2 regions of the Candidatus Pelagibacter sp. HIMB1715 genome follow, and region 2 is predicted to be linked to the other one. Evidence: riboswitches for the same ligand, from Rfam matches in the RefSeq annotation. Region 2 holds a riboswitch; the other holds the start of a gene.
The links. A riboswitch is a leader RNA that binds a small molecule or an ion and turns the genes downstream of it on or off. The one in region 2 is predicted to bind glycine.
Positions count from the first base shown of each region.

Region 1: another riboswitch for glycine. It lies ahead of ACTTAY_RS03790 (malate synthase G); the one in region 2 lies ahead of gcvT (glycine cleavage system aminomethyltransferase GcvT).

Region 1 covers NZ_JBNAJY010000012.1:21,068-27,746, forward strand. Annotated here, with positions in the region: gene secA (preprotein translocase subunit SecA) at 1-97, shown strand, start outside; gene ACTTAY_RS03785 (acetyl-CoA carboxylase carboxyltransferase subunit alpha) at 101-1,195, opposite strand; glycine riboswitch at 1,299-1,386, shown strand; gene ACTTAY_RS03790 (malate synthase G) at 1,466-3,628, shown strand; gene recR (recombination mediator RecR) at 3,615-4,226, opposite strand; gene ACTTAY_RS03800 (YbaB/EbfC family nucleoid-associated protein) at 4,230-4,547, opposite strand; gene dnaX (DNA polymerase III subunit gamma/tau) at 4,540-6,189, opposite strand; gene ACTTAY_RS03810 (prephenate dehydratase domain-containing protein) at 6,328-6,679, opposite strand, start outside.
Region 2 covers NZ_JBNAJY010000013.1:24,122-30,800, reverse strand. Annotated here, with positions in the region: gene ACTTAY_RS04090 (tetratricopeptide repeat protein) at 1-83, opposite strand, end outside; gene ACTTAY_RS04085 (5-oxoprolinase subunit PxpA) at 83-856, opposite strand; gene ACTTAY_RS04080 (allophanate hydrolase subunit 1) at 885-1,562, shown strand; gene ACTTAY_RS04075 (biotin-dependent carboxyltransferase family protein) at 1,552-2,493, shown strand; gene ACTTAY_RS04070 (DMT family transporter) at 2,493-3,365, shown strand; glycine riboswitch at 3,397-3,486, shown strand; gene gcvT (glycine cleavage system aminomethyltransferase GcvT) at 3,565-4,665, shown strand; gene gcvH (glycine cleavage system protein GcvH) at 4,665-5,045, shown strand; gene gcvP (aminomethyl-transferring glycine dehydrogenase) at 5,045-6,679, shown strand, end outside.

The DNA.
Region 1 (6,679 bases), on a different contig from region 2:
AGTAAATCCAAAACCACAAGCCAAAAAAATGGGAAGAAATGAACCTTGCTTCTGTGGATCGGGCAAGAAGTTTAAACATTGCCATGGAGCTTTGTAATTCTTAAAAAAGAAAAAATAAAGAAGCTAAAAATAATAAACCTATACCAATACCAAATAATAATTTTTTTGATTTGAAAATGTTATCAAAATTATTTTTCTTGATGGTCAAATTACTTAAATCTTCTACATTGCTCATAAAACCATCGTTTCTTCCAATTTTTAAAAATTTATTTTTTCTTTCATTCATTATATCTTCTGACGTCATTTCTTTGTATTGATCTAAATTTGTAGAAATAGATTTTCTAACGTTATCAAGCATCAGGTCTCTATCCCTGTGAGCACCACCTAAAGGTTCTGGGATTATTTCATCAATAACTTTTAATTTTAATAAATCTTTTGCGGAAAGCTTCATTGCTTTTGCTGCATCAAGCATTTTTTTTGGATCTCTCCATAATATAGTTGCACAGCCTTCAGGAGATATAACTGAATAAATAGCATTTTCTAGCATGATAACTTTGTTAGACGATGCTAATGCAATAGCACCACCTGATCCACCTTCACCTATAATTATTGCGATAGTTGGCACCTTAAGTTCCATGCAACATTCAATTGATTTTGCTATTGCCTCAGCTTGACCTCTTTCCTCTGCACCAACACCAGGATAAGCACCTGGCGTGTCTATAAAAGTGATAATTGGAATTTTAAATTTATTTGCTAAATTCATTAATCGAATAGTTTTTCTGTAACCCTCAGGTCGCATCATCCCAAAATTTCTTTGAATTCTACTATCCAAATCTTCACCCTTTTCTTGACCAATTACTAAAACTGACTGACCATTAAATTTTGCAAAACCTGTAAGTACAGATTTATCTTCACCATAATAACGGTCTCCAGATAGAGAAATAAAATCTTCGAATAAATTATCTATGAAAAATTTAGACTTTGGTCTGTCTTCATGTCTTGCAACCATGGTGGTTTGCCATGGATCTAGGTTTGAATATATATCATTTAATTTTTGATCTAACTCAACTTGTGTTTTTGAAATTTTTTGCGTATCTACTTCTGACAATCCCTCTTGATTGTAGGGATCTTTTAATTTTTCCAATTCTGTCTCTAAATCTTTAATCTCAGTTTCAAAATTAAGATAATTTTTCATAATATGGTTATAGCGGATGGTTAATTCATAAAAAAGGCAATAAAATGATATTTAATTTAAAGTGTAATTGTTATTAATTGACTCTTTTCTAGAAGAAGATACATATTTTCTATCGGGAGAGACTAAAAGATTTAGCACCGAAGGAGCAACCACCCCGGAAACTCTCAGGTAAAAAGGACCGATAGTTGCATAACACTCTGGAAAGAGAATTAATTCCGCCGAAGGAGCAAAACTCTCAGGCAAAAATACAGATGGGGTAATTTAGGTGATATGCAAGAAAAATATATAAATATAAATACTTTAAAAGTATCTGAAAAACTTTCTCAATTTATTAGCGACGAGCTATTAAAAGAAACAGATCTATCTGTTGATAATTTTTGGTCAGGGTTCGAGAAAACAGTCAATGAATTAGCACCTAAAAATAAAGAATTAATAAAATTTAGAGAAGACTTACAAAAACAAATAGACAATTGGCATATAAAAAATAAGGGAAATGAATTTAATTTGTCAGATTATAAAAAATTTCTAACAGAAATTGGTTATTTGAAAGAAGAAGGTGACGATTTTGAAATATCAACTCAAAATGTTGATGAGGAAATAACAAGTATTGCTGGACCTCAACTTGTTGTACCAGTCATGAATGCGAGATATGCATTAAATGCTGCTAATGCTAGATGGATGAGCTTATACGATAGTCTGTATGGAACAGATGTAATTGAACAATCAGAAGATAGTGTATCTGAAAGATACGACCCATTAAGAGGTGAGATGGTAATAAAATATGGAAGAGATTTTTTAGATAAATATTTTCCATTAGCAGGATTGAGTTGGCAAAAAATTACAAGTTTTGCTGTTAAGTATGGAAAATTTAAAGCTTTAAAAGGTGCTGATATTTATGATTTAGTAGATGAGAATAAGTTTATTGGCCATAGGGGTGAAGCTGACAACCCGTCTGCTATAATTTTAAAAAATAACAATTTACATATAGAAATTTTAAAAGACTCAAGAGCTTTTGCAGCTCAACAAGATCATGCTGGGATTAGTGACATAATTTTAGAATCTGCGGTGTCAACTATATGCGATAACGAAGATAGTGTAGCTGCTGTAGATGCAGAAGATAAAATTGTTTGTTACAGAAATTGGCTAGGTCTGATGAAAGGTGATCTAAAATCAAAATTTGAAAAAGAAGGAAAATTATTTGAAAGAAAACTTAATCCTAATAGAAGCTATATTTCAAAAGATGGAAAAGGTTTAAAGCTTCATGGAAGAAGTTTACTGCTAGTTAGAAACGTTGGTCACTTAATGACTAATCCATCAATAATTTTAAAAGATGGTAGTGAAGTTCCAGAAGGAATAATGGATGCATTCATTACTACAGCTGCAGCCCTTCATGATATTAAGAAAAAAACTAATTCAAGAACTGGTTCTATTTATATCGTGAAACCAAAAATGCATGGACCAGATGAAACTGCATTTACTGATTTGCTTTTCTCAAAAGTTGAAGAAGTTTTAGGTTTACCAAAATATACCTGCAAGATTGGAATAATGGATGAAGAAAGAAGAACTTCAGCTAATTTAAAAGAGTGCATTAGATCGTTAAAAAATAGAGTTTTCTTTATAAATACAGGTTTTCTAGACAGAACTGGTGATGAAATGCACACCTCTATGGAAGCTGGTCCAATGATTAAAAAAGGTGACATGAAAACTTCAAAATGGATTACAGCCTATGAAAACAACAATGTTGATATTGGTTTAAAATGTGGATTTTCTGGAAAAGCTCAAATTGGAAAAGGAATGTGGGCAATGCCTGATAAAATGAAAGATATGATGGAGCAAAAAACTGGACATTTAAAAGCAGGTGCAAATTGTGCATGGGTTCCATCTCCGACGGCTGCAGCTTTACATTCGCTACATTATCATGAAATAAATATTTTTGATGAACAACAAAAAATTAAAAATAGAGAACAAGCAAAGCTTGATGATCTTTTAACAATACCTACTGCTGATAGACCAAATTGGTCTGTAGATGAAATTAATAAAGAAATTTCTAACTCAGCTCAAACTTTATTAGGTTATGTGGTCAGATGGATCGATCAAGGAGTTGGATGCTCCAAAGTACCAGATATAAATAATGTGGGTTTGATGGAAGATAGAGCCACACTTAGAATTTCATCTCAACATATTGCAAATTGGATACATCACGGAATTACAACAAAAATTCAAGTTGTAGAAATTCTTAAAGACATGGCTAAAATTGTAGATGATCAAAATAAAAATGACTCTAATTATGTAAGAATGAGTGATAACTTTGAAAATTCAATTGCATTTCAAACCGCTTGTGATTTGGTGTTTAAAGGAAAAGAACAACCATCTGGTTATACTGAACCTTTACTACATTTAAATAGACTTACTAAAAAGTCTAATCTGAATTAGAAACTAAATTAGACCGATTTTTAAAAGCAGAAAATAAAGTCCCGTCATCTAAACTTTCAATTTCACCACCTACAGGTAACCCCTGTGCAAGTTTTGTAATTTTTACATTAGAATTTTTCAGGCTATCTTGAATATAGTAAGCAGTAGTTTGACCTTCAACAGTTGCACTTGTGGCTAATATAACTTCTTCAATTTTATCTCGATTAACTCTCTCAACCAACGAGTTTACAAGTAAATCTTCTTTTCTTTGACCTACTGATGAAATAGTGCCTCCCAGAATATGAAAATACCCTTGATAAATATTTGAATTTTCAATCGACCATTGGTCAGCAATATCTTCTACAACACAAATCTTTGAATATTTATTTCTTGTATTTTCACAATTTATACATCCAGTTGAAATTGATTTAAGTGAACCACAAGAATTACATCTAGTTACATTTTTATAAACTTGAGCCAATGTATTTGCCATTGGTTTTACTAATTCATCGCGGTTATTAATGAGTTTTAAAACAATCCTTTTGGCAGATTTTGGCCCTAAACCTGGAAGCTTTGAAATTAATTTTATTAATTCCTCAATCTCGTTAATATTTTGCATCTACTATAGTGGCCACTTAAAACCAGGTATTCCAAATCCACCTGTAGCTTTTGATATCTCTTCTGATGTTTTCGACTTTAATTGTGATTTGGCGTTATTATGCGCAGCTACAATTAAATCTTCTATTATTGATTTGTCTTCTTTCATTATTTCATCTGATAGTTTAATTGATTGCATTTCACCTTCTCCATCTAAGACGATTTTTGCTGAATTTGAGCCAGAAATACCCTCTACTCTAATCTCCTTAATTTTTTGCTGACTCTCTTTCATTTTTGCTTCAAGTTCTTTTGCTTTGTCTAATATTTTATTAAAATCAGTCATTATTTTTATCCTCCTTAATTATCGATTTAACATCTACCAGTTCTGCATCAGGAAAATTTTCCATAAAGTTTTTATAAATTTCAGTTTGTTTAGCTTTTTCAATTAATATTTTTTTTTCATTTTCTTTCTTTTCTCTAATTGAAAGATCTCCTTTTGATTTACTAAGTGTGATAATCCATCTTTCTTTTGTCCATTCAAAAAGCTTTGTGGAAAGATCTTTTACAAAATCTTTATCAAGGCTGTCATTAAATGAAATCTCAATCCTATTTTTTTCAAATTTAACCAAATTGACATTTTTCTCTAATTCAAATTTAAGTTTTAATTCTCTTTTACTTGTGCAAGTAGCAATTAATTCATCAAAAGAATTAATTTGAGTTTTGACTTCTGCTTTAACTTCAGTTTGTATTTCAGGATTCTTTTTTTCTTCTTGAGAAATATTTTTTATTTGGTCAATAATTTTAGTCTCTTTTTTTATTTCAATTTTGCTAGTTGAATTTTCTTCTGTAGGTTTTGTATCTATTTGTTTAATTTGTTTTACAGAACTTAAGTGCATTAATCTAATCAAAAACATCTCAATTGATAAATGTTGATTTGATACAATATCTAATTCTTCTAACGACTTGATACAAAATTGCCAAAATAAAATTAATACATCTGGTTGGATTTGATTAGAAATATTTTTTATTTTGTTAAATTCTTCATCATTGAGAGAAAAATTTGTACTTTCTAAAGTTAAAGAATTTATATTTTTAAAGTAATACAACAGTTCTAAAAAATCATTTAAAAATATTTTTGGTTCAACTCCCTGATCGTATATTTTTCTATAAATTTTTATTACCTTTTCTTCTTCTCCTCTTAATATCAATTCAAATAAATCAATTAATTGTGATTTATCAAAATAACCAAAAATCTTTTGAGCAGAATTTAAATCTAGTTCTTTATCATTATCTAAACTCAATAACGCTCTATCTAACAGAGATAATGCATCTCTTACTGAGCCCTCTGATATTTTTACAATTAATTTTAGAGCGTCATCCGTAACTTTTCCGTTTTCTTTATCTTTAATTTTTTTTATAAAATCTAACAATTCAGAAGATTTAATCCTTGAAAGATCAAAACGCTGACACCTTGAAACGACTGTTATAGGAATCTTTTTTATTTCTGTTGTGGCAAATATAAATTTTAAATATGAAGGTGGTTCTTCCAATGTTTTTAGTAAAGCATTAAAAGCTTGTTTACTTAACATATGAACTTCATCGATTATAAAAATTTTGTACTTTGATGAAGTAGGTCCGTATCTGGAAAACTCAATTAGATCTCTAACATCATCAACTCCGGTCTTGCTGGCCGCATCCATTTCAAGTACATCAATGTGACTTGAATTTGCAATTGACTGACAATTTTCACACAAATTATCAATACACATTTTTTCAATACCATTTGAGCAATTCAAGGCTTTTGCTACAATTCTAGCGGTTGTAGTTTTTCCAATCCCTCTAATTCCAGTAAACAAATATGCATTAGGTACTTTGTCAGCTTTTATTGAATTGATAATTGTTTCAGCAACAACTTCTTGACCAATAAGATCATCAAATATTTGAGGTCTATATTTAAGAGCTAATACTTTTGAATTGTTATTCATAAATTTTATAAGGAGACTAGAACCTGAATAACTGTCTCTACGACTGCTTCCGTTAAGATCTGGTCGGGTTCAAGCAGCATCCACCTCTAGCCTCCAAATCTATTATAGCAGTTAAAATTTCTAATCTACAAGAAAAGATTATTGTTTTTTTTGTCTCAAACTATCGGCTTCAAAAACACCTAGGACGTGAAAATCCTCACAATGTAAGCCTAGCTCTTCAAGAGATTTTTGAACTTTTGGATCTTCAATATGTCCATCTAAATCACATAAGAAAAAATAAGAGTCGAAAGAATTTTTTTCAGGGTAACTTTGAAGCTTAGTAAGATTTACTCCATTGATGGCAAATCCTCCAAGCGATTGATAAAGAGCTGCAGGTTTACTTTTAAGTTTAAATAAAAATGAAGTTATATATTTTTTATTTCCAAACTCAGGTTGAGATATATTTTTCCCCATGACAAGAAATCGTGTTAAATTTCCACTCTCGTTTTCT
Region 2 (6,679 bases):
TTGCTTGTACTGTCTGTACCTGCAGCTATTAGGTTTGTTAAGAATAATGTTAATACAATTATTAAGAATATTTTTTTTATCATTATAAAAATTTCTCCATTTGGCTTAAAGGTTTTAAGTTAAGTCCATTTTCAATTAAATTTTCTTTAATTGATCTTGCTGTAGCAAGTGAACTCTTGTTATCTCCATGTATGCATACAGAGTCAATTTCACAAGGTATTTGCTTTCCGCTGTGACAATTCAGTGCCTGATTTTTAACCATGCTTAATACATGTTTTTTAGCTTCTTCAGGATCAGTGATTAATGCATGTGATTTTTTTCTAGAAACTAAATTTCCATCATCTTCATAGGTTCTATCTGCAAAAATTTCACAGGCAATTTTCATATCTAATTTTTTAGCTGCTTGTTCCATTTTAGAGCCAGTAGGAACTAAATAGATCAAATCTTTACTTATTTCATTGATTGCTTTCGCTAATGTAGTAGCAAGATCAATATCCTCACACGCCATATTATTTAACGCTCCATGTGGTTTTATATGAGTAACATTTTCTCCATGATCTTGAGCAATTTTTTGTAAAATTTCATATTGGTCAATAATTAATTTTCTAACTTCTTCAGGTGCTAGGTTCATTCTTTGTCTTCCAAAGTTTTCTGGGTCGTTAAATGATGGGTGGGCTCCAATACTAACGCCATTTTTTTTTGATATTTGAACCACTTGGTTCATAGATTCTTCATCACCAGCATGAAATCCACATGCTACGTTAGCAGAATTTACTATATCAAGTAAGTCTGGATCATATTTATTTGAATGGTGTTTTGATTTTTCACCTAAATCACAATTTATATTAATTTCCATAGTTCTAATTGTTGAAGTATAACATGCCATGATAAAAAATATATCAAATCTTGGTGACGCAGCTGTTTATTGCGATTTTGGTGTAGAGGTAAATAAATCAGTTAACTCTAAAGTAATAAAATATTTTAAAGCTTTAAAAAAAGAGAACGTTGAAAGTATAAATAATCTTACTCCTTCTTATAATAAATTAATAGTTTCTTACGACCTTAGAAAAACAAACTTTAAAGAAGTTAAAAAATTGATTGAAAATTTAAATGTTAATGAAACTCAAGACAACAATAGCACCAAAATAGAAATTCCAGTTTGTTGTGATGATCAATTTTCTCTTGATATAAAAAGATTAGAAGAAAAATTAAATATTAATCGAGATAAAATTTTAGAAAATTTTTTTAGTAAGGAATATTTTTGTTATATGACCGGATTTATTGCTGGTATGCCTTTTTTAGGTGATTTGGATGAAAATATGAGAGTACCAAGACTAGAAACACCAAGAGTAAAAGTCCCCAAAGGATCAGTTGCTTTAACTGAACAATTTGCAAATATTTATACATTTGAAAGCCCTGGTGGATGGAACATACTTGGTAATACACCTTTAGATGTTTTTGATAATTCAAAAGAGGAAGAGCCAAATTTAATAAATCCTGGCGATATAGTAGTTTTTAAAAAAATAAATCTTGAAAAATATAATAGCTACAATGACAAATAATTTCCAAATTATAAGAGCTGGAGTAAATACAACCTTTCAAGACCAAGGAAGAAACAATTTATATCATATAGGAATTCCATTTAGCGGAGCAATGGATAATAGAAATTATAGTTTAGCTAACAAGCTGGTAGGTAATAAATTAAATTCTCCAGTTATAGAATTTGCATACCAAGGACCACATTTAAAATATTCTGGAGATAAAATTAACATAGTAGTCACTGGCGATATTGTTTTTAAAATTATTAAAAATGGCACAGAAATTGATGGTAATTGTTATGAGAGTTATCAAATCGAAAGTGGAGATGAAATCAATCTTATATCAACAAATAAATCAGTTTATGGCTATTTAGCAGTTGGTGGAGAATTAGATTTAAAATTTCAATGGAATAGTTGCTCTATAAATACCAAGGCAAATATCGGATCAAATGGTGGAAAAAAATTAGAGAACGGTCAAAAAATAAATATCTTAAATATTAATACAGACCAAAGTAAAAAAAAAACTAACTATATAAATTCTAAAGTTGAAAATATCAGAGTAATAAAAGGACCAAACTTTGATTATTTTTCTCAGGAAGGAAAAAAGATATTTTTTGAAAAACAATTTTCTGTATCAAAACTCTCAGACAGAATGGGGATGCGTTTAGAAGGTCCAAAAATTGAAAACATTGTAAATACCAATATTAAATCAGAAGGTTTGTTAAAAGGAGTTATCCAAGTACCTGCAGATGGAAACCCGATTATTATGCTGTCAGACCATGGTACTATTGGAGGATATCCAAAAATTGGTGTGGTAGCCAGCGTTGATTATGATCGATTAGTACAAATATCACCTGGCTCAAAAATTAAATTTAAAGAGATAAATTTATCTGATGCAGAAACTTTATTTAAATTGTATGAGATGGATACTCAGAACTTACTCAATCAAATATAATGAATATTATTAGAAAACTTCCAGGACCTTTTTTAATTTTCTTAGGTGCGTGTAGTCTCAGTTTTGGAGGTTTGATCGTTAAGTCATTTGAAGGAGCAACTCTTTGGCAAATATTATTTTGGAGAACAGTATTTTTCTTAATTGTTATTAGCTTATACTTAGCTTTAACTTATAAAAAACAAGTATTTAGATCCTTTTATAATTTAGGATTTCCCGGTTTCTTTGGTGGATTTATTTTATCACTCGGTTTTAGTGGTTATGTGTTTGCAATGTATAACACAACTGTTGCTAATGCTAATTTTATTATTCAAACACAAACAATCTTCTTAGCAATATTTGGTTATTTTTTTTTAAAAGAAAAAATTTCAGCAATTACTCTTACTTCAATAATTCTTGCAATTTCAGGAATACTTCTAATGGTTGGAAGTTCTTTATCTCCAGGCCAAATGTCTGGAAATATTGCAGCTTTCATAATGCCAATATCATTTGCTACATTAATTTTAGTAGTAAGAAAATATCCAACTGTTGATATGGTTCCTGCTCAATTTGTTGCAGGTGTTTTTGCTTTGTTAATAGGTTACCTAATGTCAGAAAAAATAATGATATCTCCTAATGATATCTTTTTAGGATTTTTAGCTGGGTTTTTACAATTAGGATTAGGTTTTATATTTATTACTATCGGTGCTCAACGAACACCATCAGCAATGGTTGGAATCATAATGTTAACAGAAGCAGTACTTGGTCCCTTATGGGCATGGTTGTTTATAAATGAACAGCCACCGTTCATAGTAATTATTGGAGGATCAATAGTTATTCTTGCAGTTTTACTTCAATTTTACAATTTATATACCTCAGAAAAAAAAGCGATCTAATAACATTTGACATTAAACAGTATTTATTAGAATATTTGTTAACGGGAGAGATCACAAACTTTGTGACACCGAAGGAGCAACCGCCCAGGAAACTCTCAGGTAAAAGGACCGTATTATATTAACTCTGGAAAGAGATTGAGTTCTCGCCGAAGGAGTAAAACTCTCAGGCAAAAATACAGATGGGTACGACAGAGTTAGTATGGGAAAAAAAACATCTTTAAACAAGCTTCATCGAGATAACCAAGCTAAATTTGTAGAATTCGCTGGATATGAAATGCCCATACAATACAGCAAAGGGATTGTTGAGGAGCATAAATTCACAAGATCAAATGCAGGTATTTTTGATGTGTCTCATATGGGTCAATTATTTATTTATGGTGGAGATGACTTAACTGCTGATCTTGAAAAAATTTTTCCACTTGATTTAAAAAATTTGAAACAAAACTTTTCTAAATATAGTTTTTTAATGAACGATAGTGCTGGAATTCATGATGATTTGATAATCACTAAAATTGAAAAAGGATATTTAATTATTTTAAACGCAGCATGCAAAGATAATGATTTTAAAATTTTATCAGATTTACTTAAAAGTAAATATGAAATGGTTCTTGATGATCAAAGAGCATTAATTGCAATCCAGGGTCCAAAGTCAGTTGAGATTTTAAATGACATAATAGAAGGTGTTGAAAAACTTAATTTTATGACAGGGAACTGGTTTGATTATAAAGATCAGAAAGTTTTTGTTACAAGGTCTGGTTATACTGGAGAGGATGGTTTTGAAATATCTATTAACAACGATTTAGCTGAAGGATTTACTCAGAATTTGATGGAAAAAGGAGCACAACTTATAGGACTTGGGGCAAGAGATACCTTGAGATTAGAGGCTGGATTGTGCTTATATGGACATGAACTTGATACTGAAAAAACACCAATTGAAGCAAACTTAAAGTGGGCGATTTCTAAAGAGAGAATTTCAAATGGTGGATTTGTTGGTTCTGACAAAATTATGAAAGAAATACAAGAAGGTACCTCTAAAATTAGAATTGGCATTAAGCCAGAAGGAAGATTGATTGCTAGAGAAAAAACTAAAATATTTGATGAGTCAGAAAAACTTATTGGTGAGGTTACAAGCGGAACTTTTGGCCCAAGTGTAAATGGTCCAATAGCAATGGGCTACATTGATAAAGAGTTTTCTAAAGTTGATACAAAAATTTTACTAGAAGTAAGAGGAAAAAAACATCCTGCAAGTGTTTGTGGGTTACCATTTTATAAAAAAAGTTATGTGAAAGGAGTAAACTAATGAGTGAAGTTAAATTTTCAAAAGAACACGAGTGGATTACAGTGGAGGGCGATGTTGCCACCATTGGAATTACAAAGCATGCAACAGAAATGTTGGGAGATATTGTTTTTGCTGAGTTACCTGAAAAAGGTTCAAGCGTTGAAAAAGATGGCACAGCAGGAGTAGTTGAGTCAACTAAAGCTGCAAGTGATGTTTATACTCCTGTAAGTGGCGAAGTAGTAGATACTAACCAAGCTATTGTAGATGATCCTGCAAAAATTAATGAAGACCCTGAGGGATCAGCTTGGTTTTTTAAACTTAAATTAAAAGATAGTTCAGAAATGGACAGCTTAATGAACAAAGAAGAATACGATAAATTTGCAAAGGAGAGTGATAGCTAATGTTACATAACTCACAAAAAGACTTTTTAAAAAGACACATTGGGCCTTCAGAAGAAGATCAAAATAAAATGCTGAAGGAGCTTAATTATAATTCATTAGACGATTTAATAAAAAGCACAGTTCCAGAAAAGATACAATTGAAAGATGGATTAAACATAGGAGAGTCTAATTCCGAGTATGAAGCGTTAAGAAAATTGAAAGCAATTTCAAAAAAAAATCAAATTTATTCAAATTTTATTGGTATGGGTTACTATGGAACTTACACTCCGTATGTAATTTTAAGAAATATTCTAGAAAATCCAGGTTGGTATACATCATATACTCCTTATCAGCCTGAAGTAGCACAAGGAAGACTAGAAATGCTTCTAAACTTTCAGCAAATGATTGTTGATTTCACAGGTATGGATATTGCAAACGCATCTTTGCTTGATGAAGGAACAGCAGCTGCAGAAGCTATGGGATTAAGTCACAGGTTAAATAAAAAGGATAGTAATTTAGTTTTTGTATCAGAAAATTGTCATCCACAAACGATTGATGTAATTCAAACAAGAGCAGAGCCAATGGGATTAAAAGTACTTGTTGGCAATGAAGATAAAGTATTGGATCAACTTAAAGAGGATTTAGTTTGTGGAATTCTTCAATATCCTGGAACTTTAGGAGACATCAAAGATCCAAGTGAAGCTATCAGCAAAATTCATAAAAAAAATGGAAAAGCTGTATTAGTTTCTGATTTATTAGCTTTAGCGCTACTTAAAACACCAAGAGAATTAGGCGCTGATATTGCAGTAGGAAGCTCTCAAAGATTTGGAATTCCAATGGGTTATGGTGGACCTCATGCAGCTTTCTTTGCAACTAAAGATGAGTTCAAAAGATCTATGCCAGGAAGAATTATTGGTGTGTCAGTAGATAGACATGGAAATAAAGCTTACAGATTATCACTTCAAACAAGAGAGCAACATATTAGAAGAGATAAAGCGACAAGTAACATTTGTACTGCTCAAGCATTGTTAGCAATTGTTTCAGCTGCATATGCTATTTACCACGGTCCAGATGGAATAAAAACTATTGCAGAAAGAGTTTCTCAATTAGCTAAAAATTTTGCAGATAAATTAAAACAATCTGGATATGAAATTTATTCAGATCATTTCTTTGATACAGTTACAATTGTAACAAAAGATAAGACTGATCAAATCTATAAAAATGCTTTAGATCAAAAAGTAAATATTAGAAGAGTAAATTCTGAAATGTTGGCTGTTTCTTTTGATGAAAAGAAAAATGTTTATAGAGTAAATCAATTGTTGAAAATTTTTAACGCAGCTGAATCGATTAAAAAAGAAGATCCAACCGTAAGTTTACCTAATTTACCAAAAAATTTACTGAGAACTTCTAAATACTTAGAACATCCTGTTTTTAATTCATATCATTCAGAAACAGAGATGCTTAGATATTTAAAAAAATTAGAGGATAAAGATATAGCTCTTAATAGAACTATGATTGCACTTGGCTCATGTACTATGAAATTAAATGCTACTGCAGAAATGATTCCTATTTCATGGAGAGAGTTAGCTGAGCCTCATCCGTTTGTACCAGTAGAGCAGATGGAAGGTTATAGAGCTTTATTCACTGATCTAAAA